Regions from separate parts of the Tardiphaga sp. 172_B4_N1_3 genome, predicted to be linked through region 1. Evidence: riboswitches for the same ligand, from Rfam matches in the RefSeq annotation. Region 1 holds a riboswitch; each other region holds the start of a gene.
What was found. A riboswitch is a leader RNA that binds a small molecule or an ion and turns the genes downstream of it on or off. The one in region 1 is predicted to bind cobalamin.
Positions count from the first base shown of each region.

Region 1 (8,028 bases):
AGGATGGATAACGCACTTACCTCTCCACCGTCATTGCGAGCGAAGCGAAGCAATCCAGTCTTACTCTGTGGCCTTCTGGATTGCTTCGTCGCTTCGCTCCTCGCAATGACGACGGAGAGTGAGGAGTCCCCCTCAGCTCCCGCGATACGTCCCATAGCTCCACGGCGTCACCAGCAGCGGCACGTGGAGATGACCTTCGGGCTCATAGACCGAAAAGCGCAACGGGATCTCGTCGAGGAACGGCGGATCGGACATCGGCACATTACGCTCCGCAAAATAGCTCCCAACCTTGAAAGTCAGTTCATAGCGTCCGATCGGCACCGGGCGGCCGCCGATCAGCGGCACATCGGTGCGGCCGTCGTGATTGGTCAGCGTGCGCGCAATCACGCGGCTGACGCCAAGCTTCGACAATTCGACAAGCTCGACCGAAATCCCCGCCGCAGGTCTGCCGCTATGGGTATCCAGCACATGGGTCGAGAGCCGGCCATGCACCTGTAGGCGATCCGGCCCGTCGACCAGCAGATCGGTGCGCAATGCTGCGATCTTGCAGATTTCGGCGACCGATGCGGTGACCTCGGCGGCCGGGTCGTTGGGCAACCGCTTCTCGAAATCCGCGAGGATGGAATCCTTGGTGTGACGACGGACACAGACGATGTAGGGGAAGCCGAACTTCGCTCGATAGGCATTGTTGACGCGATCGAAAGCCGCATATTCGGCCTCCGACAGCCGGTCGAGCCCGACGCTGTTCTGCTCGGCATTGGATTCCGCCGTCAGGAGATCGCCGCGTTGCGTTTTATCGGCGAGATCCGGATGCGCCTTGATCAGCGCCAGCCGCTGACCTGCAGCCGCCTCCTCCACCACCTTACGCATCGCGGCGAACAACTGCTTCACGCCCGCGAAGGGCCTGCTCTCCGCCGCCTTCTCCGCGATCCACGGCGAATATTCGAAGATATTCGCCAGCGCCGCGACGAAATCCGCTTTGCTGCAGGCGTTGAGTTCGTCGAGCGTCTTCTCTGTCATGACAGGGCTTATCCCAATCCTGGTCTATCCGATGGCACGGGCGTCGGCGGCGAGATGTTTCAGATTGGCGTGCCAGTGCTCGGCGATATCAAGACGCGTCGGCACCCAGACGCGCTCGTGGCTCGCGATGTAATCGAGGAACCGCATCAGCGACGCCGCACGTCCGGGCCGCCCGACGACGCGGCAATGCAGGCCCACGGTCATCATCTTCGGCGACGTCGCGCCTTCCGCATACAGTACATCGAACGAATCCTTCAGGTAGGTGAAGAACTCGTCGCCGCCACCAAAACCCTGCGGATTGACGAAACGCATGTCATTGGCATCGAGCGTATAGGGGATGATGAGCTGCGGTTCGCTGGGTCCCTTGATCCAGTACGGCAGATCGTCGGCATAGCTATCGCACAGATACTTGAAGCCGCCGGCTTCCATCAGCAGGCGAATGGTGTTGATCGAACTGCGGCCGGTGTACCAGCCGGTCGGGCGTGCGCCGGTCGCCTCGGTATGCACGCGGATCGCCTCGGCAATCTCGAAGCGCTCCTCGGGCTCCGACATATCCTTGTGCTCGATCCACTTCAGACTGTGGCTGGCGATATCCCATTTCGCCTCCTGCATGGCGGCGACGATTTCGGGATTGCGCTGTAGGGCGGTGGCGACGCCGAACACCGTTGTCGGCATGTTGCGCTCGGTGAACATTCGCCACAGCCGCCAGAAGCCGGCACGCGAGCCATATTCGAACATGGATTCGATATTGGCATGGCGCTGGCCCGGCCAGGGCTGCGCACCCAGTACGTCCGAGAGAAACGCCTCCGAGGCGCGATCGCCATGCAGGATGTTGTTCTCGCCGCCCTCTTCGAAATTGACCACGAACTGCACCGCCACGCGCGCGCCATCCGGCCATTTCGGATCGGGCGGATTGCGGCCGTAGCCGCGCAGATCGCGGGGATAGTCGCTCCCGGCCATCAGACCATCTCGAAACGGACGGGTTGCGCACCCTTCCAGAGCACGGTCTTACCCATCTCTTTCAGATTTTCGAGATTCGAGGTCAGCGTAATGAAATGATTGCCGGCCAGTTGGCCCATCTTGCTGGCAAAATGTACGCCGCTATAGGCCAGCAGGATCTCGGTCTCGCTGATGCCGCCCGGATACAGGATGATGTGGCCCGGCGCCGGGAACGACGTGTGGTTCTCATAGGGCACGCCGAAATCGAGATCGCCAAGCGGCATCCAGACGCCCTCGCCGCTCCAGCGCACATGGATCGCCTGGCTGACGAACGGCATCGCCTTCTTGAAGGCGGCGACGGTCTTGGGGGCGTCCTTCTCCTCGAATTTCGCGTCGAAGGTGAAGTCGCCGACATGGACTTTGAGCTGGCTCATCCGTGGAATCTCGTAATTGGAGTGACTGACAGTGATCCATCCAGATTGCAGCAGAGGGCGAAAGAAGCAAGCCGCAGTTTTTGGCGGTCCAACACCGTCATTCCGGGGCACGCCAATTGGCGTGTCGGAGGGCGAGGTTTCGGCGCAGCCGAGAGTGCGAACTTGGCCTCCCGACCCACTCTCGTCATTCCGGGGCGCGGCCGGCACTTGCCGGACGCGAACCCGGAATCTCAGAGAGTTTTGCGCTGAACAGGTCGAGATTCCCCGCCACTCGAATTGGAGTGGCTGAGGTTCGTCTGCGCGACGGCGCGCAGCCGCCCTCAGGCAAACCAATTGGTTTGCCGGGGAATGACAGTTTGGAGCGGCAAGACAGCGCCAAACATATTTTCCTATCTTGTATTGACAATATCCCGATATGGATTATATTCCCCAATGTCCGGCCCTGATGAGAGGGGCGAGCGCGATCGTCACGTTCGCGGGGCTGGATGCGGTGGACGCCGGAGATGCGGCGTCACGCGGTTTGGGGGTGACGTCTGTCTTCGGGCAGGACGGATCTGCGCCAGCACTGCCACTGGCAAGGAGACGGCCGGCCTTCGGATGGAAAGACGCTCTGGACAGTGTGACGGACGACCAAGTCAAAACGTGCCCGGCCTATTCGCTTGAGGCTCCCTTCCCATCGCCTTGGGACTTTAATTCGCGATCGGAGCGTTCGTCGAGGCAAAGTGCAAGCAACCGAAAAAACACCGCAGGCGGAACGCTGGGCAATCGCTCGTGCTTCCGAAAGTCCTGATGCATTACCCCTTGCGGAAGACCGCATTCGCATCAGGCCCAAGGGTGCATCGGGCACCCGGCGTTCCGCACGCCCTCTTGAAGGGGGCGAGGTAGGAATGCTCATAGCTCGGACGCGCAAGCGCCGCGAGAATGCGGGTGCATGTTTTGAGGACAGTGGCTGTTTGAAATTTGAATCCTGCAATGATGCGCTGCCGCTATCGTTCATCACTCAGCGGTGGCTTGAACGTCAGCGGTGATTCCATCGCACGCTGCCTCGCGCGATCGACGGCCTGTGCAAAATCCTGCGCATCGAACCATGGCTCATCGCGCATCAACGCATCCAGATCCTCGTTCCAGATCTGCGACACCTCGATATCGAACTTCATATTGTACTTCTGGCTGACAGCCTGAATTCCGTAACCGGTCACGGCCCATTGTTTGCCGAGCCAAAACACATCCCGATGCAGCACCACATCTACGCCCAATCTCGTCCGGTATCGTACAGAGACGAAAAGAACCCCAACCTGATGAGGGTGAGGCTCTACTGAACCGGTCTAGTCCATCAAATTTTAGCAACATCGTCCAGCGTTGAGAACAACGCCGATCTAGATGCGACCATTCTCGTTCGGCGGCTGTGGGTGCTGCGCCTTCTGCGCCCGTTCCACATCGGCCTTGTTGGCCTCGTGGCGTCCGATCACGCACCCCGCAACGACGCCGACCTTGCCATGTCCTGCATAGTGGCCGGCGATTCCGCCAATGATCGCGCCTTTGATACAGCCTTTCGCCTCGGCCGCAACCGATGAAAACGCGAGACCGGCAACCGCAGTGCACAGCAGCAATTTCTTCATGATAACTCTCCCGCGTGATCGACCTCGTACAAGTCGCCACCCCGCATTTCGTTCCATCAGTTGAAATATCGCCGACTCACACTCGCATCCGATTCGTGCCATAGATGGCGCAAATTGCGTCCAGGGATGAAATCACCATGCCAGCACCCAAACCGCCTGCTTTCGAAACGCTGAGTCTGCATGCCGGCCAGCATCCGGACGCGATCACCGGCGCGCGGGCCGTGCCGATTTATCAAACCACGTCCTATGTGTTTCAGGATTCGGATCACGCTGCTGCGCTGTTCAATCTCGAACGCGCCGGCCACATCTATACGCGCATTTCCAATCCGACGACGGCGGTGCTGGAAGAGCGCCTCGCCGCACTCGAAAACGGCGTCGGTGCGGTGTGCACGGCATCAGGGATGGCGGCACTGCACCTCGCCATCGCCACATTGCTCAATGCCGGCGATCACATCGTGGCGTCGTCCTCGCTCTATGGCGGCACCATCAACTTGCTGGCGCATACGCTGCCGCGCTTCGGCATCACCACGAGTTTCGTCAAGCCGCGCGATCTCGACGCCTTCAAGGCGGCGATCAAGCCGAACACGAAACTGGTCATCGGCGAGACCATCGGCAATCCCGGCCTCGAAGTGCTCGACATACCCGCCGTCGCCGACATCGCCCATGCCGCGAAGATTCCGCTGCTGATCGACAATACTTTCGCGACGCCATTCCTGTCGCGGCCGATCGAACTCGGCGCCGATATCGTGATGAACTCCGCCACCAAATGGATCGGCGGCCACGGCATCGCTATCGGCGGCGTCATCGTCGATGGCGGCCGCTTCGACTGGCACGCATCCGGCAAATTCCCGCAGCTGACCGAACCCTATGCCGGCTATCACGGCATCGTCTTCGACGAGCAGTTCGGCAATGCCGCCTTCATCATGCGCGCCCGCACCGAAGGCCTGCGCGATTTCGGCGCGTGTCTCTCGCCGACCAATGCATTCCAGCTGCTACAGGGTGTCGAGACGCTGGGCATTCGCATGGAGCGCCATATGGCCAATACGCATGCGGTGCTGGCGGCGCTCACGGCCAACAAGGCGGTCGACTGGGTGCTGCATCCGTCGCTAGAGAACCATCCGGATTACGAACTCGCGAAACGCCTGCTGCCGCGCGGCGCCGGCTCCATCGTCTCGTTTGGTATCAAGGGCGGCCGCAATGCCGGCCGCAAATTCATCGAAGCGCTGAAGCTGACCAGCCATCTCGCCAATGTCGGCGACGCCAAGACACTGGTCATTCATCCCGGCAGCACCACGCATCAGCAGATGGATGCGGAGCAGCTCAAGGCCGCCGGCATCGGCGAGGAGCTGATCCGTCTCTCCATCGGCATCGAAGCCGCCGATGACATCATCGATGACCTCGCGCAGGCGCTGCGCATCTCGCAAAAGGGCTGAGCGATGCAACTCACCGTCAACGGTCACGAGACCTATATCGCGAATGGCGGCCGCACCTTCGATCCATCGCTCCCGGTCGTCGCGATGATCCACGGCGCCGGCTTCGATCACTCGACCTGGGCGCTGCATACGCGCTGGTTCGCGCATCATGGCTTCGCCGTGCTGGCGCCGGATCTGCCCGGCCATGGTCGCTCAAAGGGTGAAGCGCTCACGACCATCGCCGATCTCGCAGACTGGACAGCAGCATTGATCGAGGCTGCGGGCGCAAAGACTGCACGGCTGATCGGCCATTCCATGGGCTCGCTGATTGCGCTGGAGACCGCAGCGCGGCATCCCGGTAAAGTCACACGCCTCGACCTGATGGGCACGGCAGGGACGATGACCGTCGGCCCGGATCTGTTGAAGGATGCCGAAGCCAATCAGCATTCCGCTATCGATATGGTGTCGATCTGGGGGCTCGGCTTTCGCGCCGAACTCGGCGGCAGCCTCGCGCCGGGGTTGTGGATGCATAGCGGTGCGCAGCGCGTGCTCGAGGCCACAAGGCCGGGCGTGCTGTTCGCCGATCTCAACGCCTGCAATACATACCAGAATGCGCTGACCGCTGCGGGCCAGCTTGAAATCCCGGTCACGCTCATCCTCGGCGAACGGGACATGATGACTCCTGCCAAGGCCGGCAAGACCCTGGCCGCCGCATTGAAAAACGCCCGCACGGTGATTCTGCCGGGTACGGGCCACATGATGATGGTCGAACGTCCCGACGACGTGCTCGCCGCGCTACAGCACGAGCAATAGAGTCCACAACGCGGTGATGGCTGTTGCACCGCGCTGCGCGCTGTGCTTCCTGTCTGTCGTTATCGGTGCCTCCGCGAGGAGGTGAAACGGGAATGCGGTGCGGGGAAATATCCCCTATGCCGCGGCTGCCCCCGCAACTGTAAGCGGCTATTCCAGGTCCACAAAGCCACTGAATTTGCATCGCAGATTCGGGAAGGCGGACCGGGAGACCACCGCGAGCCAGGAGACCGGCCGGTAACGAGTTTCACACTCGTTCGACGGTGGGTCGACGGAAGGGGTTAAATGACTATCCGGAATTTGGCCGCAGGCACTGCGGCCGTTGTTGTTCTGTCCTGCTCTCACAGTGCTGCGCATGCGCAGTCCAGTGCCGAGCAGCTCTCCGAAATCGTGGTGACGGCGGACAGAGCACCCGAACAACTCAATCGCACTGGCAGCTCGATCAGCGTCGTCTCAGGCGAAACCATTGCGACCAGCAATCCCGGCTCTCTGGTCGATGCGCTGCGCACCGTGCCCGGTCTCGACATCACCGAAACCGGCGGCCCTGGCGGCACCACCAATGTCCGCCTGCGCGGCGGCAACACTGGCCAGACGCTGGTGATGATCGACGGCATCCGCGTCAACGATCCCACGGCGGCGTCCGGCGATTTCGAATTCGCCATGTTCACGCCTTCGGCGATGGAGCGCATCGAAGTCCTGAAGGGCCCGCAGAGCGCACTCTATGGATCAGACGCCATGGGCGGCGTGATCAATATCATTACCAAGAAGGGCTCGGGCCCTGCGCAAGTCAACGTGCGCACCGAAGCCGGCAGCTATGGCACTGTCATGACGCAGGGATCGCTGACCGGCTCCAACGGTCCGTGGTCCTACGCTTTCACAGGTGGCGGTCAGCATTCGAACGGTTTCTCGCGCTTCGGCTATCGCATCCCTCAGTTTGAAGCGCTGTACCCCAATCTCGAACGCGACGGCTTTGATCGCGTCGGCGGATCGGCCAGGATCGGCTACGATGCCGGCGAAGGCATCCGGCTGGAATCCGGCTTCGTGTCATCCTTCACGCGAGCCGCCTATGACGGCACTTTCAGTCCGACGTCGAAAGCGGTGCAGCTTCCCGACACGCCTTCAAATGTCACGCGCCTGCTTCAAACCGTTTACGGCCGCGTCTCACTGGATTCATTCGGCGGCATTCTCACGCATAATGTCACCGTGTCGAACACGCATACCGAGCGTTCGAACTACGACGTAACCTATCGCACCAACATGCTGCCGCAGAACACCACGACCAATATTCTCGACTACAATGGTGACAGCCTCGGCGCAGAATATCAGGCAAACCTGAAGCTCGGCGCATTTGGCTCGCTGATCTACGGCGCCAAGACGCAGAGCGAGACAGCAAAGACCTACACGACCGCCATCCTGCCGATACCGGCCGCTATCACACCCGCGCTGGCGAAACGCCAAGATACCAATTCGGTCTTCGCGCTGTGGTCGGTCCCCGTAGGCGAACGTCTCAACATCACATTGGGCGGCCGCGTGGACGACGTCGTGGATGTCGGGCGCTTCGAGACATGGCGTGCCACGGCCGCCTATACGATTACAGAAACCAGCACCAAGTTCCACGCCAGCGCAGGTACCGGCGCCAAGGCACCGACACTGTTCCAGCTGTATTCAACGGCAAACGGCACGCCGACGCTCAGCCCGGAGCAAAGCTTCGGCTACGACGCCGGCGTCGATCAGAGCCTTTTCAACGGCCGCGTGGTGGTCTCGCTGACGGGCTTCTCGAACGACTACAGCAAT
Region 1 covers NZ_CP197238.1:3,127,836-3,135,863, forward strand. Annotated here, with positions in the region: gene uraD (2-oxo-4-hydroxy-4-carboxy-5-ureidoimidazoline decarboxylase) at 133-1,020, opposite strand; gene puuE (allantoinase PuuE) at 1,045-1,980, opposite strand; gene AB7783_RS14835 (DUF3830 family protein) at 1,980-2,393, opposite strand; gene AB7783_RS14840 (hypothetical protein) at 3,380-3,634, opposite strand; gene AB7783_RS14845 (hypothetical protein) at 3,770-4,012, opposite strand; gene AB7783_RS14850 (O-acetylhomoserine aminocarboxypropyltransferase) at 4,150-5,445, shown strand; gene AB7783_RS14855 (alpha/beta fold hydrolase) at 5,449-6,237, shown strand; cobalamin riboswitch at 6,284-6,487, shown strand; gene AB7783_RS14860 (TonB-dependent receptor plug domain-containing protein) at 6,520-8,028, shown strand, end outside.

Region 2 (8,028 bases), 3.0 Mb from region 1:
CGATCGTCGGTCGTCCCTTCGGCCTTTTATTGGCTGCGGCTTTTCCGGTGGTGATGACCAACGGCCTTGTCGGGCAGAATGGATTTCTGACCGCGGCGCTGATCGGCGGCATGCTGGTGCTGCTGCCGACGCGGCCGATCCTGTCGGGAATCTGTCTGGGTCTGCTCAGCTACAAGCCGCAATATGGTTTCCTGTTTCCGCTGATGCTGATCGCAGCGTCGCAATGGAAGGCGTTTGTCAGCGCAGGCATCACCACCGTGCTGCTGGCCGCGGTGTCGTGGCTCGCTTTCGGCACCGAGAGCTGGCAGGCGTTTATTCACTGGATGCCGATGTTCTCGCAGGCCTTCCTCACCGAAGGCCGCGCGCCATGGGGCAAGATGCAGAGCATCTTTGCACTGGTGCGCTATTTCGACGGCAGCGAGCCGCTGGCCTGGACGTTCCAGTGGATCATGATTGGTGCCGTCGTAGCGGTGCTGGTGCCGTTGTGGCGCAGCAGCGTGCGCTATGAACTGAAAGCCGCTGCGCTGGCCGTCGGCGCCTTGCTCACGACGCCCTACCTTTTCCTGTACGACGTGATGGTGCTTGCGATTGCCATCGGCTTCATCGCCCGTATCGGTCTCGCGGAAGGCTTTCGCCGTCACGAACTGCCGGTGCTCGGTCTCGCTGCTGCGCTGCTGATCGCCTATCCATTTCTCGGCGCTCCCACGGGCTTTGGCGCAACGCTGCTGGTGGCAGCGTTGATCGCCATGCGCGTGCGGGAGTCTATTCGCTCCACGCCGAGTTCAGGATGATGCTGCAGAAATTCGCGCGCTTGTAGGTGGGGTCGCGGAGGTCGAGCACGTCAGCCTTCACGTTGCCAAAGGTCGTGTCCGGCTTGTGGATCGTCCCCGCAGCGAACGCATCGATGATCCCGTTCTTGAAGTCATGGCCACGCGGATGGCAGACGCACACTTCGTGGCGCTGATGGGCGGTGAAGGCATCATACTCCAGACCCAATACATCCATCTCAACACCGGCCGTGACGAGCGCCACCACGGGCCGCTTGTGCTTGGGAATGCCCGGTGTCGTGTGAAGCGCGATGGCGTCCCAGACATCGTCGATGTCGCGCTCATCGATCCTGTGGCTGCGCAGAAAGTCTGCGGCAGCATTTGCGCCATCGACTTCGAAGCGCTCCTCCTTGCTCGCATAGGGCGCCTGCAGGCCCATGTCGTGAAACATCGCGCCGACATAAAGTAACTCGGAATCGACTTTGAGACCCTTGCGCTGTCCGGCGAGCGCGCCGAACAGGAAAACCCGATTGGAATGATGATACAGAAGATCGCTTTCGGTGTCGCGCACCAGCTGATCGACCTGGCGGGCGAGGGCGCTGTCGGGCACTTTGATGCCGGCGATGGTTTTGCTCATGAGATGCTCCTTGCGGGGGGGGTGATGCATCCGTTGTCGCCGGCGGGCGGTGTCCTCGCAATCGCGCCGCGCCCTGCAAAGCTGCCATTCGCCCGTGATTTCCTGCCGCAAGACGACTATCTATTCAGATTGACTTGGGCCTTTCCTCGCCGTCGGAATGAAGCATCACCATGAAGACCGTTGCTCTTGCGATCTTTCCGGGCGTCCAGTCGCTGGACGTAGCCGGTCCGCTTGATGTGTTCATGGAGGCCAATGGCTTCGTTGCGCCGGGCGACGGCTACGACATCACACTTGTCGCTGCAGACTGCGCGCCGCTGCGTGCATCGAACGGTTTGCGGATATCGGCCGATCTGGCGTTCAGTGATGCGGACAAGCCCTGGGATCTGGTTCTGGTGGCCGGCGGGTCTGGGCTGCCGACGGCAGAGCCCGACCCGCAGCTTACAGAGTGGCTGGCCAATGCGGCGCTCCAAGCGGGGCGTTACGGTTCGGTGTGCACCGGGGCATTCGCGCTCGGCCATGCAGGCCTGCTCGACGACAAGACTGTGACGACGCACTGGCAGAATGCGCCGCTATTGGCGTTGCGTTTCCCCAAGGCGCATGTGGAGTTCGATCGCATCTATAGCCGCGATGGCGCGCTGGTGACGTCGGCCGGCGTCACCGCAGGGATCGATCTCGGTCTCGCACTGGTCCAGGAAGATCATGGCGCGGATGTCGCGCTGGCCGTAGCCAAGCGTCTGGTTGTGGTGGCGCAGCGCCAGGGTGGCCAGTCGCAATTCAGTCCCTATCTGGTACCGCCGGCCGAGCCGGACTCGCCGATCGCGCGAGTCCATGCCCATGTGATGGCGCATCTGCGTGACGCACACAGCGTGGATGAACTGGCCGATGTGGCGGGCATGAGCGCGCGCACCTTCGCGCGGGTGTTCAAGCTCGAGACCAAAATGACGCCGGCAGATTTTGTCGAGGGCGCCCGGATCGACACGGCACGCAACCGCCTCGAAGGCAGCGATCTGCCGCTCAAGGTCGTGGCCTATGAATCCGGTTTCACCACCGCCGAACATATGCGTCAGGTCTTCGTGCGACGGCTGGGCCTGACGCCCAGCCAGTATCGGGCCAGCTTTCGCGCGGTCTGATTCTGCTCAGGCGAGTTGCAGCGAAGAAATCGGATCGCTCGCAGGAAAGCTGTCCATCAGCGCTTCGTTCAGCATCTCGTCGAGGCGGCGCCGGGCGATCTGATCCCTCGTCTCGAACGCCGTGAGCGCACCGGCTCGCTCTACGAAAGCGCTGAAGTTGATCCTTTCAGTGGTCGTCATCAGGTCGCGCATCGCATCCTCCATCGGTTGATCACGATGTTCTGCGCTTCGCGGTGCTCGGCGGCAACGAATCGCATCGTGCAGAAACCGCCAACGACCCCGCGGTTTCCGCCACGCAAGCGGTTGTCCACTGAACCAACAGCCCTACCGAATTTGTTGCGTTCGGCGCCAATGCTCGCTTGACACTTCACCGCGGGTCACACCAAATGTAGATGTCACGGTCCGCCTGGTCGCAAGACTTGGTGGCTAAGAGGGAAGCCGGTAAAGACGCTGTTTTGCGTCATATTCCGGCGCTGCCCCCGCAACTGTAAGCAGTGAGTCTGTTTCGATTGAAGTCACTGATGCGCAAGCATCGGGAAGGCTGAAACAGACATTGACCTGCGAGCCAGGAGACCTGCCGCGACACCAGAACGTCCATGGGCGGGGTGTCCCAGCGGTCGCTTGCAGGCAATGCCGGCGGATCTCCGCCGTGTATTTTGCAGCGTCCTTTCGGCCCCAGCCCCCATTGCTTGATGCATCACACGGGGTCTTGCCGATGCCTACTTCCTCTTCTGTTTTGTCCAACGGACGCGATGCGGCTCATGCGCCGCTGATTCAACTGTCGCCGGAAACGCTCGCTGCGCCTGCGCGCGAACCCTCAATGCAGATCATCCGGCGCAACGGCACGGTGTCGCCCTTCGACGGCAGCAAGATTTCCGTCGCGATGACCAAGGCCTTTCTGGCCGTCGAGGGCCACACGGCAGCGGCCTCGCGCCGCGTCCATGAGGCGGTGGAACAACTGACCGGCGAAGTCGTGGCTGCATTGACGCGCCGCGTCGGTGAAGGCCGCACCTTCCATATCGAGGACGTCCAGGATCAGGTCGAACTGGCGCTGATGCGCAGCGAGCACCACAAGGTGGCGCGCGCCTATGTGCTGTACCGCGAGGAGCGCGCTCGCACCCGCGCCGAAGAACTGGCCGCGAAGCCGGCGCTCGTCTCCACCGCACCGGTGCTGCATGTCACGCTCGCCAACGGCACCCGCGCCCCGCTCGATTCGGCGCGTCTGGCGCTGATCGTCAACGAGGCCTGCGCCGGCCTTGACGGCGTCGATGCCGCCCCGGTGCTCGAGGAAACCCGCCGCAATCTCTATGACGGCATCACGCTGGATGAGCTGGCACTGGCCGGCATCATGGCCGCGCGCACGCTGGTGGAGCAGGAGCCGAATTACACCTTTGTCAGCGCCCGCCTGCTGCTCGACAAACTGCGTACCGAAGTCCTGTCCTTTGTCGGGGCCACGCCGACCCACGCGTCGCAGGCCGACATGACCACGCGCTACGCTGAATATTTCGGCGCCTATATCAAGACCGGCATTGCGGCCGAGCTGCTCGATCCCGAACTCGCGCGCTTCGATCTCAAGCGCATCGCCGCCGCGCTAAAGCCGGAAGGGGACCTTCAGTTCCAGTTCCTGGGATTGCAGACGCTCTATGACCGCTACTTCCTGCATGTGCAGGGCAATCGCATCGAACTGCCGCAGGCCTTCTTCATGCGCGTCGCCATGGGCCTCGCGCTGCGCGAGATCGACCGCGAAGCCCGCGCCATCGAATTCTACAATCTGCTGTCGTCGTTCGACTTCATGGCCTCGACGCCGACGCTGTTCAATTCGGGTACGCAGCGGCCGCAGCTGTCGTCCTGCTTCCTCACCACGGTGGCGGACGATCTCGACGGCATCTTCAAGTCGGTGAAGGACAATGCGCTGCTGGCGAAATATTCCGGTGGTCTCGGCAATGACTGGACTCGGGTGCGCGGTCTCGGCGCGCATATCAAGGGCACCAATGGCGAGAGTCAGGGCGTCGTGCCATTCCTGAAGGTCGCCAATGATACGGCCATCGCCGTCAACCAGGGCGGCAAGCGCAAGGGCGCAGTCTGCGCCTATCTCGAGACCTGGCACATCGACATCGAGGAATTCCTCGATCTCCGCAAGAACACCGGCGACGACCGCCGCCGCACCCACGATATGAACACCGCCAACTGGGTGCCGGATCTTTTCATGCAGCGCGTCGAGCTTGATGGCGAATGGACGCTGTTCTCGCCGGACGAGACGCCGGAACTGCACGATCTCTATGGCAAGCCGTTTGCCGAGCGCTACGCAGCCTATGAGGAAAAAGCTGCGCGCGGCGAGATCCGCGTGTTCAAGACAGTGCGTGCGACTGACCTGTGGCGCCGCATGCTGACCATGGTGTTCGAGACCGGCCACCCCTGGATCACCTTCAAGGATCCCTGCAATCTGCGCTCGCCGCAGCAGCATGCCGGCGTCATCCACTCGTCGAATCTCTGCACGGAAATCACGCTGAATACGTCGGACGATGAAGTCGCGGTCTGCAATCTCGGCTCGGTCAACCTGCTCAATCATATCGGCAAGGATGGTCTCGATCACATCAGGCTCAAGCGTACCGTGACCACGGCGATGCGGATGCTCGACAATGTCATCGACATCAATTTCTACACCATCCCGGAAGCGCGCCGTTCCAACCTCAAGCATCGTCCGGTCGGTCTCGGTCTGATGGGCTTCCAGGATGCACTGCAGGCGCAGGGCATCGCGATGGCGTCGGATGCGGCCGTGGCCTTTGCCGACACCAGCATGGAGGCGATTGCCTTCCATTCGATCTCGGCATCGGTGGATCTTGCCGCCGAGCGCGGCCGCTATCCGTCCTTCGACGGATCGCTGTGGAGCCGTGGCATCCTGCCGATCGACTCCATCGAGATCCTTGCGGAGGCGCGCGGTGGTGTGCAGATGGACCGCTCCACGACGCTCGACTGGAGCAGTCTGCGTGACCGTGTGAGGACGACGGGCATGCGCAATTCCAACGTGATGGCGATTGCGCCGACGGCGACGATTTCCAACATTTGCGGCGTCGCGCAGTCGATCGAGCCGGCCTATCAGAACCTCTATGTGAAATCGAACATGTCGGGCGATTTCACGGTGGTGAACGCCTTCCTTGTGCGCGATCTGAAAAAGAGGGGCCTGTGGGACGAGGTGATGGTCTCCGACCTGAAATATTTCGATGGCAGCGTCGGATCGATCGATCGCGTGCCCGACGATCTCAAGGCGCTCTATGCGACTTCATTCGAGATCGACAGCGCGTGGCTGATCGAGGCAGCCTCGCGCCGTCAGAAGTGGATCGATCAGGCGCAGTCGCTCAATCTCTATATCGCCAATCCCTCAGGCAAGAAGCTCGACCAGCTCTATCGCCTGGCCTGGACGCTGGGATTGAAGACGACCTACTACCTGCGCTCGCGCAGCGCGACGCATGTGGAGAAGTCGACGCTGAAGGGCACCGACGGGAAGCTCAACGCGGTGTCGGCAACAGGCGCAGCAGCGAAGACAGCAGGTGCGCCGATCCTCGTTCAGTCATCCGTCACGGCGCCGGAGTTGAATGTCGCGATGGCCTGCTCGATCGACAATCCCGAATGCGAGGCGTGCCAGTAAGGGTGCGCCAAACACATTGACCTCATCCTGAGGAGCGGCTTCTTGGCCGCGTCTCGAAGGATGGCCCCACGCTCATGGTTCGAGACGCCCGCTGAAGAAGCGGGCTCCTCACCATGAGGGCCGAACAAATACGCAAGGAACACCTATGCTCGACTGGTCCGATACCTCATCCGCTCCCAAAACCCCCGCCTTCATCCCGATCCCGCAATCTCCCACCGACGCCACCGGCCTTGGCACCATCGACCGCTCCGGCGGCCGCGTCTCGGTGGACGAGAAGCGCATGATCAATTGCCGGGCTGACGTCAATCAGCTGCTGCCGCTGAAATACAAATGGGCGTGGGAGAAGTATCTCGCCGGCTGCAACAATCACTGGATGCCAACCGAAGTCTCGATGCAGGCTGATATCGCGCTATGGAAGTCGCGCGACGGTCTGACCGAAGACGAGCGCCGCGCCATCAAGCGCAATCTCGGTTTCTTCGCGGCATCGGAGAGCCTCGTCGCCAACAATATCGTGCTGGCGATCTATCGCCATCTCACCAATCCGGAATGCCGCCAGTATCTGCTGCGGCAGTCGTTCGAGGAGGCGGTGCATACGCACACGTTCCAGTACATCGTCGAGAGTCTCGGCCTCGATGAGGGCGAGCTATTCAACATGTATCGCGAGGTGCCCTCGATCACCGAGAAAGCTGCCTGGGCGCTCAAGCACACTCAGCATCTCGATGATCCCGACTTCAAGACCGGTACGCCGGAAACCGATCAGGCCTTCATGCGCGATCTCGTGGCGTTCTACGTGATCTTCGAAGGCATGTGGTTCTACACGGGGTTCGCGCAGATCCTGTCGCTCGGCCGTCGCAACAAGATGGTCGGCATCGCCGAACAGTATCAGTACATCCTGCGCGATGAATCGATCCATCTGAACTTCGGCATCGACGTGATCAACCAGATCAAGATCGAAAATCCGCATCTCTGGACCAAGGCGTTCCAGGAGGAAATCCGCAACATGATCCGCACCGCGGCCGAGCTCGAGGCGGCCTACGGGCGGGACACCATGCCGCGCGGCTTCCTTGGACTGAATGCGGCGCTGTGCGAGACCTATATGCACTTCATCGCCAACCGTCGCTGCGCCCAGATCGGCCTCGCGCCGGTGTTCGTGGAGACGGAAAATCCGTTCCCGTGGATGTCAGAAGCCATGGACCTGAAGAAGGAGAAGAACTTCTTCGAGACCCGGGTGATCGAATACCAGAATGGTGGCGCGCTGAATTGGGAGTAGTCTTTGGTCTCATATCCGCCGCTGCATGGCGCATATGAATCCGCATCGCTTGACCTGATCGCGTGATGCCCGCAGGCATGATTGGCCTGCGGGCGTCATGCGGATCAGTCGATGCACGCCACCCACATCCCTAAAGCACCAGCCTATTGGTCGAAGGCCGCCATCGTGCCAGGCATCATTGCCATCGGTCCGATGCTGCCCGGCACGCTGGCCTTCGGCATGGCATTCGGTGCGCTGTGCGCGCAGAAGAACCTCTCGCTTGCCGAAGTCGAGGTGATGATGGCGACGGTCTATGGCGGGCTTTCGCAATTTGTTGCGGTGCAGTCATGGCCTGATGTTTTGACGCCGGGCGCGATCGCGACGCTGGCGCTGCTCACACTCACCGTAAACATCCGCTTCTTCCTGATGAGCGCGACACTGCGCCCGTGGTTCGGCACGTTGCCCGCATGGCAGGCCTACCCGTCGATGCTGCTGGTCACCGATGGCGGCTGGCTCGCCGCGATGCGCTACCGCGATCACGGCGGGGCCGATGCGTCGTTCTATCTCGGCGGCGGCATCGTGCTGTATTTCACTTGGCT
Region 2 covers NZ_CP197238.1:6,170,710-6,178,737, forward strand. Annotated here, with positions in the region: gene AB7783_RS29090 (glycosyltransferase family 87 protein) at 1-791, shown strand, start outside; gene AB7783_RS29095 (HD domain-containing protein) at 763-1,404, opposite strand; gene AB7783_RS29100 (GlxA family transcriptional regulator) at 1,569-2,534, shown strand; gene AB7783_RS29105 (hypothetical protein) at 2,541-2,726, opposite strand; cobalamin riboswitch at 2,916-3,130, shown strand; gene AB7783_RS29110 (ribonucleoside-diphosphate reductase subunit alpha) at 3,250-6,180, shown strand; gene AB7783_RS29115 (ribonucleotide-diphosphate reductase subunit beta) at 6,326-7,450, shown strand; gene AB7783_RS29120 (AzlC family ABC transporter permease) at 7,562-8,028, shown strand, end outside.
Region 2: another riboswitch for cobalamin. It lies ahead of AB7783_RS29110 (ribonucleoside-diphosphate reductase subunit alpha); the one in region 1 lies ahead of AB7783_RS14860 (TonB-dependent receptor plug domain-containing protein).

Region 3 (8,028 bases), 1.7 Mb from region 1:
CAATGCGCTGATGGCTGAGGTCACCGAGCTCAAGACCACGATGCCGGCGATGGAAGCCGCGGTGAAGAACGCCGAGGATAAGCTCAAGGTCGCGCTTGCCGAAATCCCGAACCTGCCGCTCGACGACGTGCCTGAGGGTTTCGACGAACACGGCAATGTCGAGCGTCATCACTTCGGCGCTAGGCGCAACTACGCGTTCACGCCGAAAGCTCATTACGATATCGGCGAAGCCTTGGGCTTCATGGATTTCGAGGCCGCGGCCAAACTCTCGGGCGCACGCTTCGTCGTGCTTAAGAAAGGCCTTGCACGGCTGGAGCGTGCCATCGGGCAGTTCATGCTCGATCTGCATGCGAATGAGCATGGCTACACGGAAGTGAACCCACCGCTCTTGGTTCGCGACGATGCGATGTTTGGCACTGCGCAGCTTCCGAAGTTTCGCGATGATCAATTCGCCGCCGGTGCGATCGGCAATGAGGGACAGGGCTATTGGCTCATCCCCACCGCCGAAGTCCCGCTCACCAATCTCGTGCGCGAATCCATCGTCGACGAAAAGGAGCTGCCGCTGCGGATGACGGCGCTGACGCCGTGCTTCCGCGCCGAGGCTGGTGCTGCCGGCCGCGATACGCGTGGCATGATCCGCCAGCACCAGTTCACCAAGGTCGAACTGGTTTCGATCACCACGCCTGAGGAAAGCAAGAACGAGCATGAGCGCATGCTGTCCTGCGCCGAGGAAGTGCTGCGCCGGCTTGGCCTGCATTACCGCGTGATGACGCTGTGTACTGGCGACATGGGTTTTGCTGCGCAGAAGACCTACGACATCGAGGTCTGGATGCCGGGCCAGGGCGACGGCGGTGCTTACCGCGAGATTTCGTCCTGTTCGGTCTGCGGCGATTTCCAGGCGCGTCGCATGGATGCGCGCTCGCGCGGGCCGGATGGCAAACCGCGCTTCGTGCACACTCTGAATGGTTCGGGCACCGCCGTCGGTCGCGCGCTGATCGCCGTGATGGAAAACTATCAGCAGGAAGATGGCTCGATTGCCGTGCCGGATGTGCTGCAGCCTTATATGGGCGGGCTTAAAGTCGTCCAGGCCGGCTAGGCGTCGTCGCGCGCCAGCCGCTCACGCGCGGCTGGCCGTCACCAGCGCACATTTGGCTTTCTCGGCTTTTATGTTGACAAAGCCCATATGCGTCATCGGAAACGCCTTGCGGCTTTTCGTGCTGACGGTCTCCGCGATGACGCGGCGACGCTCCGTCACATAACGCCCATCCCGGCTGCGGAAGGCACAGGCGATTTCGAGGTCCTTGACCGGATAGTCGTTGGCGTTGCGCACGGTGAACGTCATCAGCGCCCTGGAACCGAGGCCGCCGCGGCGAAACGATTGGCGGGAGAGGCTGAGACGGGTGAGCTCCGCGGCGTCGGGGACGCTGACGAGTTGCGAAGGAGTGGGTTTGGCAAAGTCCTCCTCACTCAACTCGTCGGGCATAGTTGCCACTACTGCCGTATTGAGGGTGAGATCGGGCTTGGTCTCGGCCAATCTGGGAAGCAGCAGCCATCCCGTCAGGGCGACAACCACGATCGCCGGCAATCCGATGATCAACACCCGTTCGAGCTGTTTCGCCATCTCCGTCGCCCTGTGGGGCGCTGCGACCAAGGCCATCCGGGTCGAGCGCGCATGCTTCAGACGCAACTGGCACTCACCTACCTAGATAAGAAATCGCGGCGACGCCGAAATGTTCCGGCTTGCGGGAAAAATCGCCTTCGAGACAGCCTCAGCAGCGCACGAGCAGCGCCCAAAATGGGGGTGGCAAAAGCGGGCACATGCTGGCAAAAACCGGTGCTGGCCGCGGCCCTCCCGATCGAAAAGGCACCTCACGAATGCGCATTCTCTGCACCAATGACGACGGCATTCACGCCCCTGGCCTGAAGATCATCGAGCAGATCGCCAAGGAATTGTCCGATGATGTCTGGGTGGTGGCGCCCGAACTCGATCAGTCCGGTGTGTCGCATTCATTGTCGCTGAACGATCCGTTGCGGCTGCGCGAAGTCGGCCCCCGGCACTATGCCGTGCGTGGCACGCCGACCGACTGTGTCATCATGGGCGCGCGTCATATCCTGAAGGACAAGCAGCCGGATCTCGTATTGTCCGGCGTCAACAAGGGCCGCAACGTCGCCGAGGACGTGGTCTATTCCGGTACCATCGCCGGTGCGCTCGAGGGCACCATTCTCGGCATTCCGTCGGTGGCGTTGAGCCAGGAATTCTCGATGGAAACGCGTCACAACCCGCAATGGGAGACCGCGTTGAAATATGGGCCGGACGTGCTGCGCAAGGTCATCAAGGCGAGCGTGCCGAAGAACACGGTCATCAACGTCAACTTCCCGGCCTGCGCGGCCGACGAGGTGAAAGGTGTCGTTGTCACCCGGCAGGGCAAGCGCAATCAGGGCTTTCTGCGCGTCGATGAGCGGCGCGATGGCCGCAACAATCCGTATTTCTGGATCGGTTTCGAGCGCATCGTCGCCGCGGAAGCCCCGCTGGAGGGTACCGATCTCGCAGCGCTTGCTGCGCGCTATGTCTCGGTCACGCCGCTGCGTCTCGATCGCACGGATGATGTATTCTCCGAAGCGCTGACCAAGGCGCTTGGCTGAGAGTTCGAAATAGGCGAGTGGGCTCGCCTAGACCGCGACGCCCTTGAGCGTCGTTGACAGCACCTGCGCCAGCGTTTCCATCTGGAACGGCTTCTGCAGCGTGGGGCGGTCACGAAATTCTTCCGGCAGGCCTTGCGCGCCGTAGCCAGTCGCGAAGATGAACGGGCGGTTGCGCGATGCGATCACTTCCGCGACCGGCGAAATCACCTTGCCGTTGACGTTGACGTCGAGGATCGCAATGTCGAACTTGGCAGACCCAGCCAGCTTGATCGCTTCGTTGATGTCACCGGCTTCGGCGGCTACGCTATAGCCGAGTTCCTCGAGCATATCGGCGACCATCATGCGGATCATGACCTCGTCTTCGACCAGGAAGACGGAGCCGCCCGGCGGGTTCGTTGCAGTCATGGCCGGTTTCCTTGCCCCAATCCTCTGAACAAAATCGCAAATTCCCGGGTTGAACGCAATCTCGACGCATTGCCATTTTCGTGACCCAAAGACGCATGTCGCGTGTTCGGTACCAGATAGAGCAAGATCAGGATTTCAGCGCCCCGCCCATAACAGGCTGGTATGTTGCTGGTTCCGCGCGCGGAACAATAAAAGTTGTCGTTAGGCTATCCCGGTTCCGATCGCAGAAATACATCAATCTATCTTTGCTAGATCGAGAGTGTTTCTAACCTGTGCTGCGTGAGGCATTTCCATGATTACCGTCGGACAGCCGCCTGAACAGATGACCTTTCAGCTTGGTCTGCGGCGCCGTGGGATCAGCGATCGGCTGGTGCTGCGCGCAATGGAGGATATTCCGCGTGATTGCTTCGTCGAGCCGAACGATCGCGCCCATGCCTGGCGGGATACGGCCTTGGCCATAGCCTGCGGTCAGACCATCAGCCAGCCCTTCGTGGTGGCCTATATGACCGAACAGCTACAATTGAATGCCGGTCACCGTGTGCTCGAGGTCGGCACGGGATCGGGCTACCAGGCCGCGATCCTGTCAAAGCTCGTCCGCGACGTGCTCAGCATCGAGCGTTACCGCACGCTGGCAGATGCCGCCCGGACCCGGTTGGAGGCACTCGGCCTCCACAATATCGAGGTCATGCTCGGCGATGGCCTCAATCCGGCTGCCAATTTGGGATCGTTCGACCGGATCGTCGTGACCGCGGCAGTGGAGGAGGTGCCAGTGGCGCTAACCGATCGGCTTGAGGAGGGGGGTATTCTGCTTGCGCCGGTTGGTCCTCATAATGGCGTCCAGACCCTGGTCCGGATTCGCAAAACCGGGGATGGATTGGAGCGAAAGGAGCTCGTGGATGTACGTTTCGTGCCTGCACTTCCGGGCATCGCGCGCGAACTCTGAAAAAAGTTCGTGAACGGCTGTCACGTGTTGGTCGCAAGGTTAAAGGCTTGGTAACGGAGACGGTGTTTACTCAATTCAGTTGTTTGTTGCGTATGAGTGAGTAACCAATGTCCAGCGTTGTCGAGTTGCTTTACTCGCGCCGCGCTCCGCAGGTCGCGGTGCTGGCGCTGATGTCTATCGGTTTTGCCGGCTGCAGCGCCGACATGCAGACACGGCTATCTCAGAATCCAAATTTTGACTCAGGTCAGTCCCGTGGCTTTGGCTGGCAAGGCGAAACCACCGGCTCGGTGCCGCAGCGAGCACCGCGCGCGCCGGTCGAGCGCCAGGAGCTGCCGCAGTATCAGCGCCCGGCCTATAATCCGCAGCCGCAGTATCAATCCCAGCCTTTGCCGCCGCCGATCTCGGCGCCGCAGTCCTATCCGACAGCCCGTCCGGTTGCATCGGCTGCTCCCGTCAGCGGGGGCGGCAACGGTATGTATACGCCGCCGCCCGCACGTGCGCCGATCGAAACCACCGGCTCCACGGCACCGCGCTCGGTTGCAGCGACCAACGGCCTTGCCCGTGATGGCGGCACCTCGATCATCGTCGGCACCAGCGATACGCTCGATGGTCTGGCGAAACGCTACAACGTCTCGTCGGCTGCGATCCTGCAGGCCAATGGCTACAAGGGGCCGCGCGCGCTGTCGCCCGGCCAGTCGCTGATCATTCCGCGTCAGGGCGCCGCGGCAACTCCGGCCGTTGCTGCTGCTCCGAGCAAACCTGCCGTCGGCACATCGACCACGCATTTCGTCAATCGCGGCGATACGCTGATGAGCATCTCGCGTCGGAACAACGTGTCGGTCGCCGAACTCGCGCGCGCCAATGGTCTGGCGCCGACTGCCCAATTGAAGCTCGGCTCCAAGATCACGGTACCCGGTGCGCGTACGGCCAACGCAGCTCCTGTAGCCGCGCCGCTCGCTGCGCCCGTCGCAGCCGTGACGGCCGCTCCGGCTGGCGCGGTCACGTCCGCTGCCGTGGCCCGTGTTGCGTCTGCCGAACCCGCACAGAAGGCCCGCCTGGCAAGTGCCACGACGACGCCTGAAGAAACCGCGCCGGAATCGCCGACTAAAGCCGCTGACGCAACCGGCGCTTTGCCGACGTTCCGTTGGCCGGTGCGCGGCCGCGTGGTCACAGGCTACGGCGCCAAGACCAATGGCAAGTCCAACGACGGCATCAACGTCGCCGTGCCGGAAGGCACGCCGATCAAGGCTGCCGAAGATGGCGTCGTTGCCTATTCCGGCAACGAGCTGAAGGGTTACGGCAATCTGGTCCTCGTTCGTCACTCCAACGGCTACGTCACCGCATATGCCCATGCGAGTGAGCTGATGGTGAAGCGTGGCGAGACCATCAAGCGCGGTCAGGTGATCGGCAAGTCCGGCCAGTCCGGTGAGGTTACTTCGCCGCAGCTTCACTTCGAGATCCGCAAGGGCTCGTCGCCGGTCGATCCGCTGCAGTTCCTCAACGGGGCGTAAGCGCAATCCACGAAGTGTAGTTCGCATTTAAGCAAGCCCGGCCTCGTGCCGGGCTTGATGCGTTTGATCTCGGGGCTACGGCCCACTCCAGCTCCGGAGTCTTCAACGCGCTGCTGCGAGTGGGCAGCTTGCGCGCGCAAGCTCGGTTGACTGCCGCGCGATGTTGCCCATATGTGGACATGTCGTGGTTCTTCGGGAAGGTTTGCCCGAAGCTAAGAGGGAAGCCGGTGAGGCGTTAAGCCAAGGCCGGAGCTGCCCCCGCAACTGTAAGCGGTGAGCCGCTGTCCATTAAAGTCACTGAGACCCGCAAAGGTTTTGGGAAGGCCGGACGGCAGCATTGACCCGCAAGCCAGGAGACCTGCCTCGACAACATAAACGTCCTCGGGCGGGGTGTCCCGGTGGTGCGGTTGCGATTCCGCGACTGCCGTCGTGGAATCCAGACGTGTCACTTTGGCCTTTTGCCCCCAATCATTGGGGTTAAGCCATGTCTACTGTGTCAAAGTCTACTTCTTCCAAGTCTTCTGCCAAATCTACGTCCTCGCTTCCTGTTGCTACGTTGGGAACGCCACGGATCGGTCCGCGGCGTGAGCTCAAGATGGCGCTGGAAAGCTATTGGTCCGGTGCAATCGACGAGAATGCGCTGATCGATGTCGGCGTCGGGCTGCGTGCCGCAAACTGGGCACGTCAGAAGTCGCTCGGGATCACGGTTATGCCGTCGAACGACTTCTCATTCTACGATCAGGTACTCGATACCAGCGTCATGGTAGGCGCCATTCCGAAGGTCTATGGCTGGAAGGGAGGAGACGTTTCCTTCGCGACCTACTTTGCCATGGCGCGTGGATCACAAGGCGATGCGCATGACGAGGCCTGCACGCACGGCTCTCATACGCATGATACGTCGCAAGGCGTACCAGCACAGGAGATGACCAAATGGTTTGATACCAACTACCATTTCATGGTGCCTGAACTGGCGCAGGATCAGACCTTCAGTCTCGCATCGCGCAAGCCGATCAAGGAGTACGAGGAGGCGAGATCGCTGGGTTATCAGACACGACCTGTGCTGGTTGGGCCCGTGACCTATCTCAAACTGGCCAAGAGCGCGGATGCGTCATTCGACCCGGTGACGCTGCTCGATCGATTGCTGCCCGTCTATGTCGAGGTGCTCGGGGAATTAGCCGACAGCGGCGCCGAATGGGTGCAACTGGATGAGCCGTGTCTGGTGCTCGATCTCGACGCGCCCGCCCGGCAGGCGCTGCAAAAGACTTATGCGGCTTTTGCCGAAGCGGTTCCGCAACTCAGGATCATGCTGAACACGTATTTTGGTGAGCTGGGCGACAACCTCGATCTGGCCCTGTCGCTTCCCGTCGCCGGGCTTCATCTCGATCTGGTCCGCGCGCAGGACCAGTTCGATGAAGTCGCTGCGAAGGCGCGGAAGGACATGATCCTCTCGCTGGGCGTGATCGATGGCCGCAATATCTGGCGGTCCGATTTGTCCAGTCTGCTCGATGGGTTGGAGCCCATGGTCGATCTCCTGGGGAGGGATCGCGTTGAGCTCGCGCCGTCCTGCTCGCTGCTACATGTGCCGATCGATCTCAGCCTTGAGACTGATCTCGATCCGGACGTCAAAAGCTGGCTGGCCTTTTCAGTCCAGAAAATGGAGGAACTGGCGGCGCTCGGATCCGCCTTGGCTGGCAGTCGCGCGGATGTCGCCGCAAAGCTCGCTGCGTCGGATGCGGCGGCAGCCGCGCGGGTCGCATCGTCGAAGATCCACGATCTTGCTGTCACCAAACGCGTCGCTTCTGTTGATGCGACTATGCGTCGTCGCAGCAGCGATTTTGCCACGCGCACGAGCGAGCAGCATCGGCGCTTCAAGCTGCCGGCATTTCCGACCACGACCATCGGCTCGTTTCCGCAGACCGCGGAAGTGAGAAACGCTCGCGGGGCCCATGTTAGGGGCACGCTCAGCGATGCCGCCTACAAGACGTTCCTGCAGAACCAAACGGCGAGGGCAGTGCGCTGGCAGGAGAACATCGGTCTCGACGTGCTGGTGCATGGCGAGTTCGAGCGCAACGACATGGTGCAGTATTTTGGCGAACAGCTCGCCGGCTTCGCCTTCACCAAATACGGCTGGGTGCAGTCCTACGGTTCCCGCTGCGTGCGGCCACCTGTGCTGTTCGGCGACGTGTCCCGGCCGCATCCGATGACAGTCGAATGGTGGCAGTACTCGCAGTCGCTCACCGAGCGGCCGATGAAGGCGATGCTGACAGGGCCCGTCACGATTCTGAACTGGTCATTCGTGCGTGACGACATTCCCCGCGAAGTCGCGTGTCGCCAGATCGCGCTCGCGATACGCGATGAGGTGCTCGATCTGGAAAAGGCTGGCGCCGGTATGATCCAGATCGACGAAGCGGCACTCCGTGAAGGGCTTCCGCTGCGCAAATCGGAATGGAAGTCCTATCTCGATTGGGCCGTGGAGAGCTTCCGCATCTGTTCGTCAGGCGTGCGGGATGACACACAGATCCATAC
Region 3 covers NZ_CP197238.1:1,455,702-1,463,729, forward strand. Annotated here, with positions in the region: gene serS (serine--tRNA ligase) at 1-1,096, shown strand, start outside; gene AB7783_RS06595 (hypothetical protein) at 1,118-1,621, opposite strand; gene surE (5'/3'-nucleotidase SurE) at 1,876-2,643, shown strand; gene AB7783_RS06605 (response regulator) at 2,671-3,048, opposite strand; gene AB7783_RS06610 (protein-L-isoaspartate(D-aspartate) O-methyltransferase) at 3,341-3,991, shown strand; gene AB7783_RS06615 (peptidoglycan DD-metalloendopeptidase family protein) at 4,099-5,502, shown strand; cobalamin riboswitch at 5,671-5,882, shown strand; gene metE (5-methyltetrahydropteroyltriglutamate--homocysteine S-methyltransferase) at 5,987-8,028, shown strand, end outside.
Region 3: another riboswitch for cobalamin. It lies ahead of metE (5-methyltetrahydropteroyltriglutamate--homocysteine S-methyltransferase); the one in region 1 lies ahead of AB7783_RS14860 (TonB-dependent receptor plug domain-containing protein).

Region 4 (8,028 bases), 2.0 Mb from region 1:
GAAGAACTGCATGCCGGCCGACGGGGGCAAATTCTGCTTATCGGGCCCCGGCGCCTTCACGAAACGGACCTCAGGACCGAAGGTATTGTCGAGCGCCGCCGGCCCGAAAGTTCCGGCGTGAAACGGGCCCGAAACGAACTCCCAGAACGGCTCGAAATCCTGAAACTGCGCCTTTTCCGGATTGTAGTAATGCGCCGCCGTGTAATGCACGTCGGCGGTCAGCCAGACCGTGTTGCGGATACCGGCCGATTTGATGAAGCGCAGGATATCGGCGATTTCCAGCTCGCGGCCCCGCACTGGTCCGTCGCCCTGCGCGATGGCCTCAGACCCGGTTTTGTCGGCGGCGTTGTCATAGACGACGAGGCCGATCGGCATATCCGAGGCGATGACCTTCCAGGTCGCCTTCGAGGCCATCAATGCGCGCTTCAGCCAGGCCATCTGCTCCGGACCGACGAAATACGCATCGGGACCATAGCTCTCCTGCAGGTTCGGGCCGTTGGGCCCACGATAGCTGCGCTCGTCCAGCATGAAGACATCGAGATGCGGGCCGTAATTCAGCGTACGATAGACGCGGCCAGGCTCGTTCGGATTGATCGAGATCGGATACATCTCGTGAAAGGCACGCGCACCGCGAGCCGCCAGCAGCGTGACGTCGCGCTCCTTGTAGGACGCGGGCAACTGCTTCGATGAAGACCAGTTGTTGGTGACCTCGTGATCGTCCCACTGGCCGAAGATCGGCACCTGCGCATTGAAGGCGCGGACATTATCGTCGAGCAGATTGTATTTGTGCGCGGCGCGGAATTCATCGAGCGTTTCGGCGACCTTCGCCTTCTCCGGCACCGTGATGGTGTTCTTCCAGATCGTGCCATCCGGCAATTTTGCTTCAGGCAGGATCGGGCCGTCGGCGTAGATCGTATCGCCGGAATGGATCAGGAAATCCGGATTATGCTTGCGCATGGTGGCATAGGTGACCATGCCGCCATCCTCGGCGTTGATGCCCCAGCCTTGGCCTGCGACATCGCCGCCCCAAACGAAAGACACATCGCGGCGATCAGCTGGCGCGGTGCGGAAGCGACCGATGACCGGCTCGCCAACGATGTCGGTATGCGAGAGATCGCGGAATTTGACGCGGTAGAAGATGTCCTGTCCCGCGGGCAGATTGTCGAGCAGCAGCTTCGCCGTGAAATCGGTTTCGGGCAGCGCCGCCATCGGCGGCAACATGCGCGCATTGCTGAAGGATTCGGTGGTGGCGACTTCCACCATCATCTGCGCCGGCCGATCCGCGCGCGACCAGATCTTGCCGCTGTTCGTCCCGACATCGCCGGACTGAATGCCATGTGACACCACCGGGCGATCGGCGGCGCGGCTGAGATAGGGCATCGCAAGGAAGCTTGCGCCTGCTGCGGCTGAGTGCGCGAGGAAGCGACGACGGGATAAACGTAGTGCCATGCGAACTCCTGATCCTGGCTCTGGCACCAGTGGCTCTAGGCAGATCGCTTGACGCTGCGATGACAGGTGATGCGCAATATCAACACCCGCCAAAGCAAGTTGCGAATGGCTGGCAGCTTGATTGACACATTTGGAAATTTCACCTTAACGTGAACGCGACGGTTCCCTTCGGGGATCAAAAGGGAATGCGGTGAGGGGATCCCCCGATTCCGCGGCTGCCCCCGCAACTGTAAGCGGCGAGCCTGCGCCAAGAGCCACTGGGTGTTCACCTGGGAAGGCGGCGACAGGCACTGACCCGCGAGCCAGGAGACCTGCCGCCAGTCGTGGTCACACGCGAGCACATTGGGCGGGGTGTCCTGGTGGAAGTCACACTGCCTGTTTGAAAGCGGCGGGGCGACTTGGTTTGCGGTGACGTGCCACGTAACCGCGAGTCCTGTTCATGACCTCCGTTTCTCCCGTTGCATTGAAGCGACATACTCCCTTTCTTTATTCTGTTGCTCTCTCCTGCTTGTTGTGTCCGAGCGAAAGCTGGTCGCAAACCTCACAGTCGAGCCAGACGCTCGATCCTGTTGTCGTTCAGCCGTCAGCGACACCTCAACGCGCACGCCGCGCCACGAACGGCAATGCATCGCGCGCTGCGCGCTCGCGGCAGCAGCGCAATGTCGCCGCCAATACCGGCGCGCCGGTTGCCACGCCGACAGGCCCCGTCTTCGCAGCGCCGACGCTCAACCTCACTGGCACCACATCCACCGGCAGCCGCCTCGGCCTGACGCGCCTGCAGACGCCGGCCAGCGTCGAGGTGATCTCCGCCGAGACCATGGCCGAACGCGGCCAGCAGAACGTGCTCGACGCGGTGACGCAGAACGCCACCGGCATCACCGCCATCGGAGATCCGGGCAATGGCGGCGTCGCCTACAGCACCCGCGGCTTCTCCGGCACGGATTCGGTGAAGATACTGCTCGATGGCACGCGGCTCTATGTCGGCGCGGGCACCGTGAACTTTCCGTTCGACACCTGGTCCACCGAGCGTATCGAGGTGCTGCGCGGTCCGGCCTCCGTGATGTTCGGCGAAGGCGCGGTCGGCGGCGCGATCAACATCATCTCGAAGATGCCATCATGGATTCCGCGCAATCAGGCCGAGATATCGCTCGACAGCAACATGGAACGCCGCATCGCCGTGGACAGCGGCGGTCCGATCAACAAGGACGTCGCCTATCGCATCACCGCCACCGGCAACATGTCGGACGGCTGGGTCGACCGCGGCAACAGCTCGAACATAGCGCTGCATGCTGCCGTGCAGGTCAAGCAGACCGAAGACGTGGTCTGGACGATCTCGACCGACTACGGCGATCGCCAGCCGATGCGCTATTTCGGCACGCCGTTGATCAACGGCCAGTTCGATCCGGCGCTGCGCTTCAAGAACTACAATGTAGGCGACAGCACCATCCGCTGGCAGGATAGCTGGAATCAGGTGAAGACCGAGTGGCAAGTGGCCGACGGCATCTCGATCCGCAACACGTTGTACTACCTGTACAGCAAGCGGCACTGGAAAGAGCTCGAAAATTATGCGTTCAATCCGGCCACCGGCCTGATCGACCGCAGCACCTATCTGGAAATCTTCCACGACCAGCAACAGATCGGCGACCGCTTCGACGCCACGTTCAAGGGCCATGTGCTCGGGATGGCCAACGAATTCGTCGCCGGTTTCGACGTCAACCGCATAGATTTCAAGCGCTCGACCAACTCGCCCTATGGTGGATCGTCGTCGGTCGACGCCATCAATTTCAATCCTGGCCTGTACTTCAGTCCCGATCCGCTCACGTCGGACTTCTCCAGCGTGACCAACCAGTACGCGGTGTTCGCCGAGAACCGGTTGTCGGTCACCGAGCAACTGTCCTTGATCGCCGGCGTTCGCCAGGACCAACCGACCGTCGAGCGGACCGACGTTCGCAATGCCGCCAACAGCTACAGCCGGGACTATTCTTCGACCAGTTGGCGCGCCGGTGTGGTCTACACACCGATCAAGGATCTGGCCTTTTACGGCCAGTATTCGGTCGCAGCCGATCCTGTGGGCGGCCTAATCACGGCGAGCAACGCCAACGCCAAATTCGATCTGGCCACCGGCAAACAGGTGGAGATCGGCGTCAAGCAGTCGTTCTGGGGCGGCCGTGGCGAGTGGACGCTGGCGGGCTATCAGATCGTCAAGAACAACCTGCTGACGCCGGACCGAACTGACCCGACACTGACACGGGTCGTGCAGGTGGGCCAGCAGTCTTCGCGTGGCATCGAGGCCTCGATCGGCGTCGCGCTCGATTATGGCTGGCGCGTCGACGCCAACACCGCGTTCGTGCGCGCGAAATATGACGATTTCATCCAGAACGTGGGCGGCATCGCTGTGAACTACGCCGGCAACGTGCCGTTCAACGTGCCGCAGAACGTCACCAACGTCTGGGCAACCTGGGCCTTTGCGGCGAACTGGTCGGCCAATGCCGGCTTCCAGATCGTCGGCAAAACGTATGCAGACAATGCAAACACGCTGGAGATGCCGAGCTACACACTGGTCAATGCGGGCCTGCAGTGGAAGCCGGACGTCAACACCACGGTGTCACTGCGCGTCTACAACCTGTTCGACAAGATCTATGCGACGTCGAGCTACAGCGACAATCAGTGGATGCTCGGCATGCCGCGCACGGCCCAGCTCGCCGTCAATGTGAAGTTCTGAGCTTGTCGCGCAAGCTGACACGCACACTCCGGCGGTGGCTGTATATCGGCCACCGCTGGGTCGGCATCGTCACCTGTCTCTTCTTCGCGATGTGGTTCATCTCCGGCGTGGTGATGATGTATGTCGCGTTTCCCGGCCTCTCCGATAAAGAGCGGCTGGCGGCATTGCCCGATATCGTCTGGGAGAAAGTGGCGCTCTCTCCCGACGAGGCGATGAAGAAGGCTGAGACCACGCACTATCCGCGTGAACTGCGATTGAACATGATCGCCGATGAGCCGGTGTATCGGTTGACTGGCTGGGACGGCAACCGGCAAACCATCTCCGCCGTCGATGGCCGCATGATCACTGACGTCTCCGAACAGCAGGCGCTTGCGGTTGCCGGGCATCATCCCGCAAGCAGGTCGCCCCGCCTCGAAGAAATCGTCGGTCGCGACCAGTGGAGTGTCACCGCACGCTATGATCCGCTGCGGCCGCTTTATCTCATCACCCTCGGCGACGACGCCGGCACCAAACTCTATGTCTCCTCACGCTCCGGCGAGATCGCACTCGATACCAACCGCACCGAACGCGTCTGGAACTGGCTCGGCTCGATCCCGCACTGGATCTATCCGACCGTGTTGCGCAAGGACGGCCCGCTGTGGCGGCTCGTCGTGCTTTGGATCTCCGGCATCTGTTTGATCGTCGGCGTTACCGGAATCTGGATCGGCATTCTGCGCGTGCGCCTCAAGCGGCGTTATGCGAGCGGCAACATCACGCCCTATCGCGGCTGGATGGCGTGGCATCACGTCACCGGACTGATCGCCGGGCTGTTCGTGCTGACCTGGATGTTCTCGGGCTGGCTGTCGCTCGATCCCGGCCGCGTTTTTGCCGACCGCAATACGCCACGTGAGGTATTGCAACCCTATGCCGGCCACGACGCGCCTGATATCGCTGCGGCCATTCGCGCACCGGCCGATAAGCCCGCGGTCGAAGCACGCTTCGTATGGATCGACGGCATGCCGCTGATGATCGTCGCGAAGCGCGACGGCACGAAGATGGCGATCAATCCGACAAGCGGCGAAATCGCAAGACTGCCGCAAGACCGCCTCTGGAACGCCGCAACAAAACTGCTTCCGGATTCGCGCCTCGAACGCCAGATAACCCTCGGAAAATACGACGCTTATTGGTACGCGCACCACAATGACCGCGAATTGCCGGTGTTACGCGCCAAATTCGATGACGACGCGCAAACCTGGTTTCACATCAGCCCGGTCACCGGCGACATTCTCAGCCGCGTCAACTCAAGCCGGCGTACCTATCGCTGGCTATTCAATGCGCTGCACAGTTTCGATTTTCAGTTGTTGTTGATGTATCGCCCGGCCTGGGACATCGTGGTGTGGCTGCTGTCGATTCTCGGCACCATCGTCTCGGTGAGCGGCGTCGTGATCGGCTGGCGCTATCTCAAACGCTAAAGCGTTTTCGAGCGAAGTGGTCCCGGTTCGCGTGAAGAAAACGCGTCAAAACGAAAGACTCTAGACCGCGAGCGGCCGCGGCGGCTGACGCAATTGCTCCGGCGGATTCATCGGCTCCGGCGGGATCATGCCGATCAGCGCCTTGCGGTCGGCGACGGCGTTGTGGAATTGCTCAAGCGCTATGTTGAAGGCTGTCAGCGTGCCTTCCTCGATGGCGCCGTGCTCGTAGCAATTCAGCGTATGACGTAGAATATCGTCAGCCTCCGCCTGCATCGTATCGAGCTCTTCGAGGGACTCGCTCTTGCGCGCGGCGGCAATCATGTCGAGCAGACGATCGCGCTCCGACACATTCACGTTGCGCTCGTCCTTCTTCAGATAGCTCGCGAACCAGGCGCCGATCGAGCCCATCGCCGAGAGCCCCATCAGGCTCCACCAGATGTAATCGCTGTAGCGATCAAGGAAGGTTTTTTCTTCGCCATCCACATAGGCGGCCGCGCCGGGATGCACAGGGATCACCGCATCCTTGTCGGTATCGGGCGTCTCGATCTTCGCCGCCAGCGGGAAATCGTTGATGATCTGCTGGCGGATCGCAAACAGCTGCCGCGTGAAGGCGGCGATGGTCACATCCGACAGGCTCTGCCGTGCCACGATGTGATGCGAGAAGCTGATGGTCTTGACGTCATCGTCCGGCCGCGCCGGCGCGCCGCCGAATGCGCCGGCAGGAATTTCCGATGATTCATACATCGGGAAATTCTGCGCGATGGCTTCTGCGGAATCGATCGCGAGGAAGGTCGGCGTGCCATCGCGGCTCGAGGCCTGGATCGCATCATTGGTGATCTTGCTGTTCACGGGACCGGCCGCAATGAACGCATCGACCTTCTGGTCCTTCACCGCCTCGGCCACTTCGGTGGTCGAGAACTGCACGATGGTGACCTTGGCGGGATCGACGCCGTATTGCCGCAGGATAATGTTGAGCAGGTTGACGTTGGCCTGCGTCTTGCCGATCACACCGACGCGGCGGCCGGCGAGCTGCGAGAATTTGGTGATCTTCGGGCCGGACTTCTTGCCCTTGGCGGCCGGCGGCACCCAGATCACAGCAACGTTCTTGCGCAGCGTGGCGACCGCGCGCGCATTCTTCGGCACTTCCAGATCGCCGCGGATGATCGCGAGATCGGCCTTGCCATCAGCAAGCGCCTTGGCGCTGGCAGTGGCACCTTCGGTGAGGATCGGTCGCAGCCGGACTGTATAGTGATCGCGCGAGAACGATTGCACCAGCGCCTGCACCACCTTGACGTCGTCGCTGTTCGGCGGACCGACGGCGATCCGCAGCGGTACCGGCTTCATGGCGAAGTAGTAAGCGCCTGCCACGGCTGCGACGATCGCCAGAGTCCCGGCCAGCGTGATCAGCGTCATCTTGCGCCGGATCGACCGCGGTGACGGCGGCCCTATCGGCCCGATAACATCGGGACCGTCTGCCATGGATCTGGAAAACAATCGCTTCAAATTCATCTGCGCCAAATGGGTTCGAGCGACAATGTAGCAAAGTTTCGGGTCGACGCGCCGTTCCACCGGCAGCATGGTTACCGACGGGCTTGGTTACTTTCCTGCATGCGCGGCATTTGCTGCCTTATTGTGGCATGGATCCCAACTGTGTCACCGGGCGTTAGAGTAAAGTTCAAGTGAAGCAGGAGGTTGGCATGGTGGAACGACTCTCGGCCGAGGCCCGCAAGGCGGCGCTCAAGGAGATCTCGGGCTGGAGCGAGGTTTCCGGGCGCGATGCCATCGCCCGGACCTTTACGTTCAAGGATTTCAACGAAGCCTTCGGTTTCATGGCGCGGGTCGCTCTGGTCGCCGAGAAGAGCGACCACCATCCGGAATGGCGCAATGTTTACAAGACAGTGGAGGTAGTACTGTCCACCCACGACGCCGATGGCGTCACCAAGCGCGACGTCGATCTGGCCAGGGCCATGAATACCATCGCCGGGCAACTCGGCCACTCCTGAGCGTTGCTGAATGTTGCGACGCCGGAGCCGGATCACCATTTACCGGAAAGGCTGCAAACTGCAGCCGTGAGGACATTGCCGATGGCAACCGACCACAGCGTGGGCTTCGAGCCAGCCGATGAACTGGCCAAAGACCGCGAAAGCGTACGCAAGCAGTTCTGGCACAAGCTCAAGCGACTGGCGGTCAAGCTGCCTTTCGCCGAAGACTTGCTGGCGGCTTACTACTGCGCCTTCGACCGGCAGACACCGCGCCATGTCCAGGCGGCGCTGCTCGGCGCCATCGCGTATTTCGTGCTGCCATTCGATTTCGTGCCGGACATGCTGCCCGTTCTGGGATTCACCGATGATGCCGCGGTGCTGGCCACCGCCTTGCGCATGGTGGCGAGCCACATCAACGAAGACC
Region 4 covers NZ_CP197238.1:5,095,421-5,103,448, reverse strand. Annotated here, with positions in the region: gene AB7783_RS24210 (alkaline phosphatase D family protein) at 1-1,449, opposite strand, end outside; cobalamin riboswitch at 1,594-1,782, shown strand; gene AB7783_RS24205 (TonB-dependent receptor) at 1,958-4,171, shown strand; gene AB7783_RS24200 (PepSY domain-containing protein) at 4,174-5,622, shown strand; gene AB7783_RS24195 (TAXI family TRAP transporter solute-binding subunit) at 5,683-7,101, opposite strand; gene AB7783_RS24190 (4a-hydroxytetrahydrobiopterin dehydratase) at 7,302-7,625, shown strand; gene AB7783_RS24185 (YkvA family protein) at 7,707-8,028, shown strand, end outside.
Region 4: another riboswitch for cobalamin. It lies ahead of AB7783_RS24205 (TonB-dependent receptor); the one in region 1 lies ahead of AB7783_RS14860 (TonB-dependent receptor plug domain-containing protein).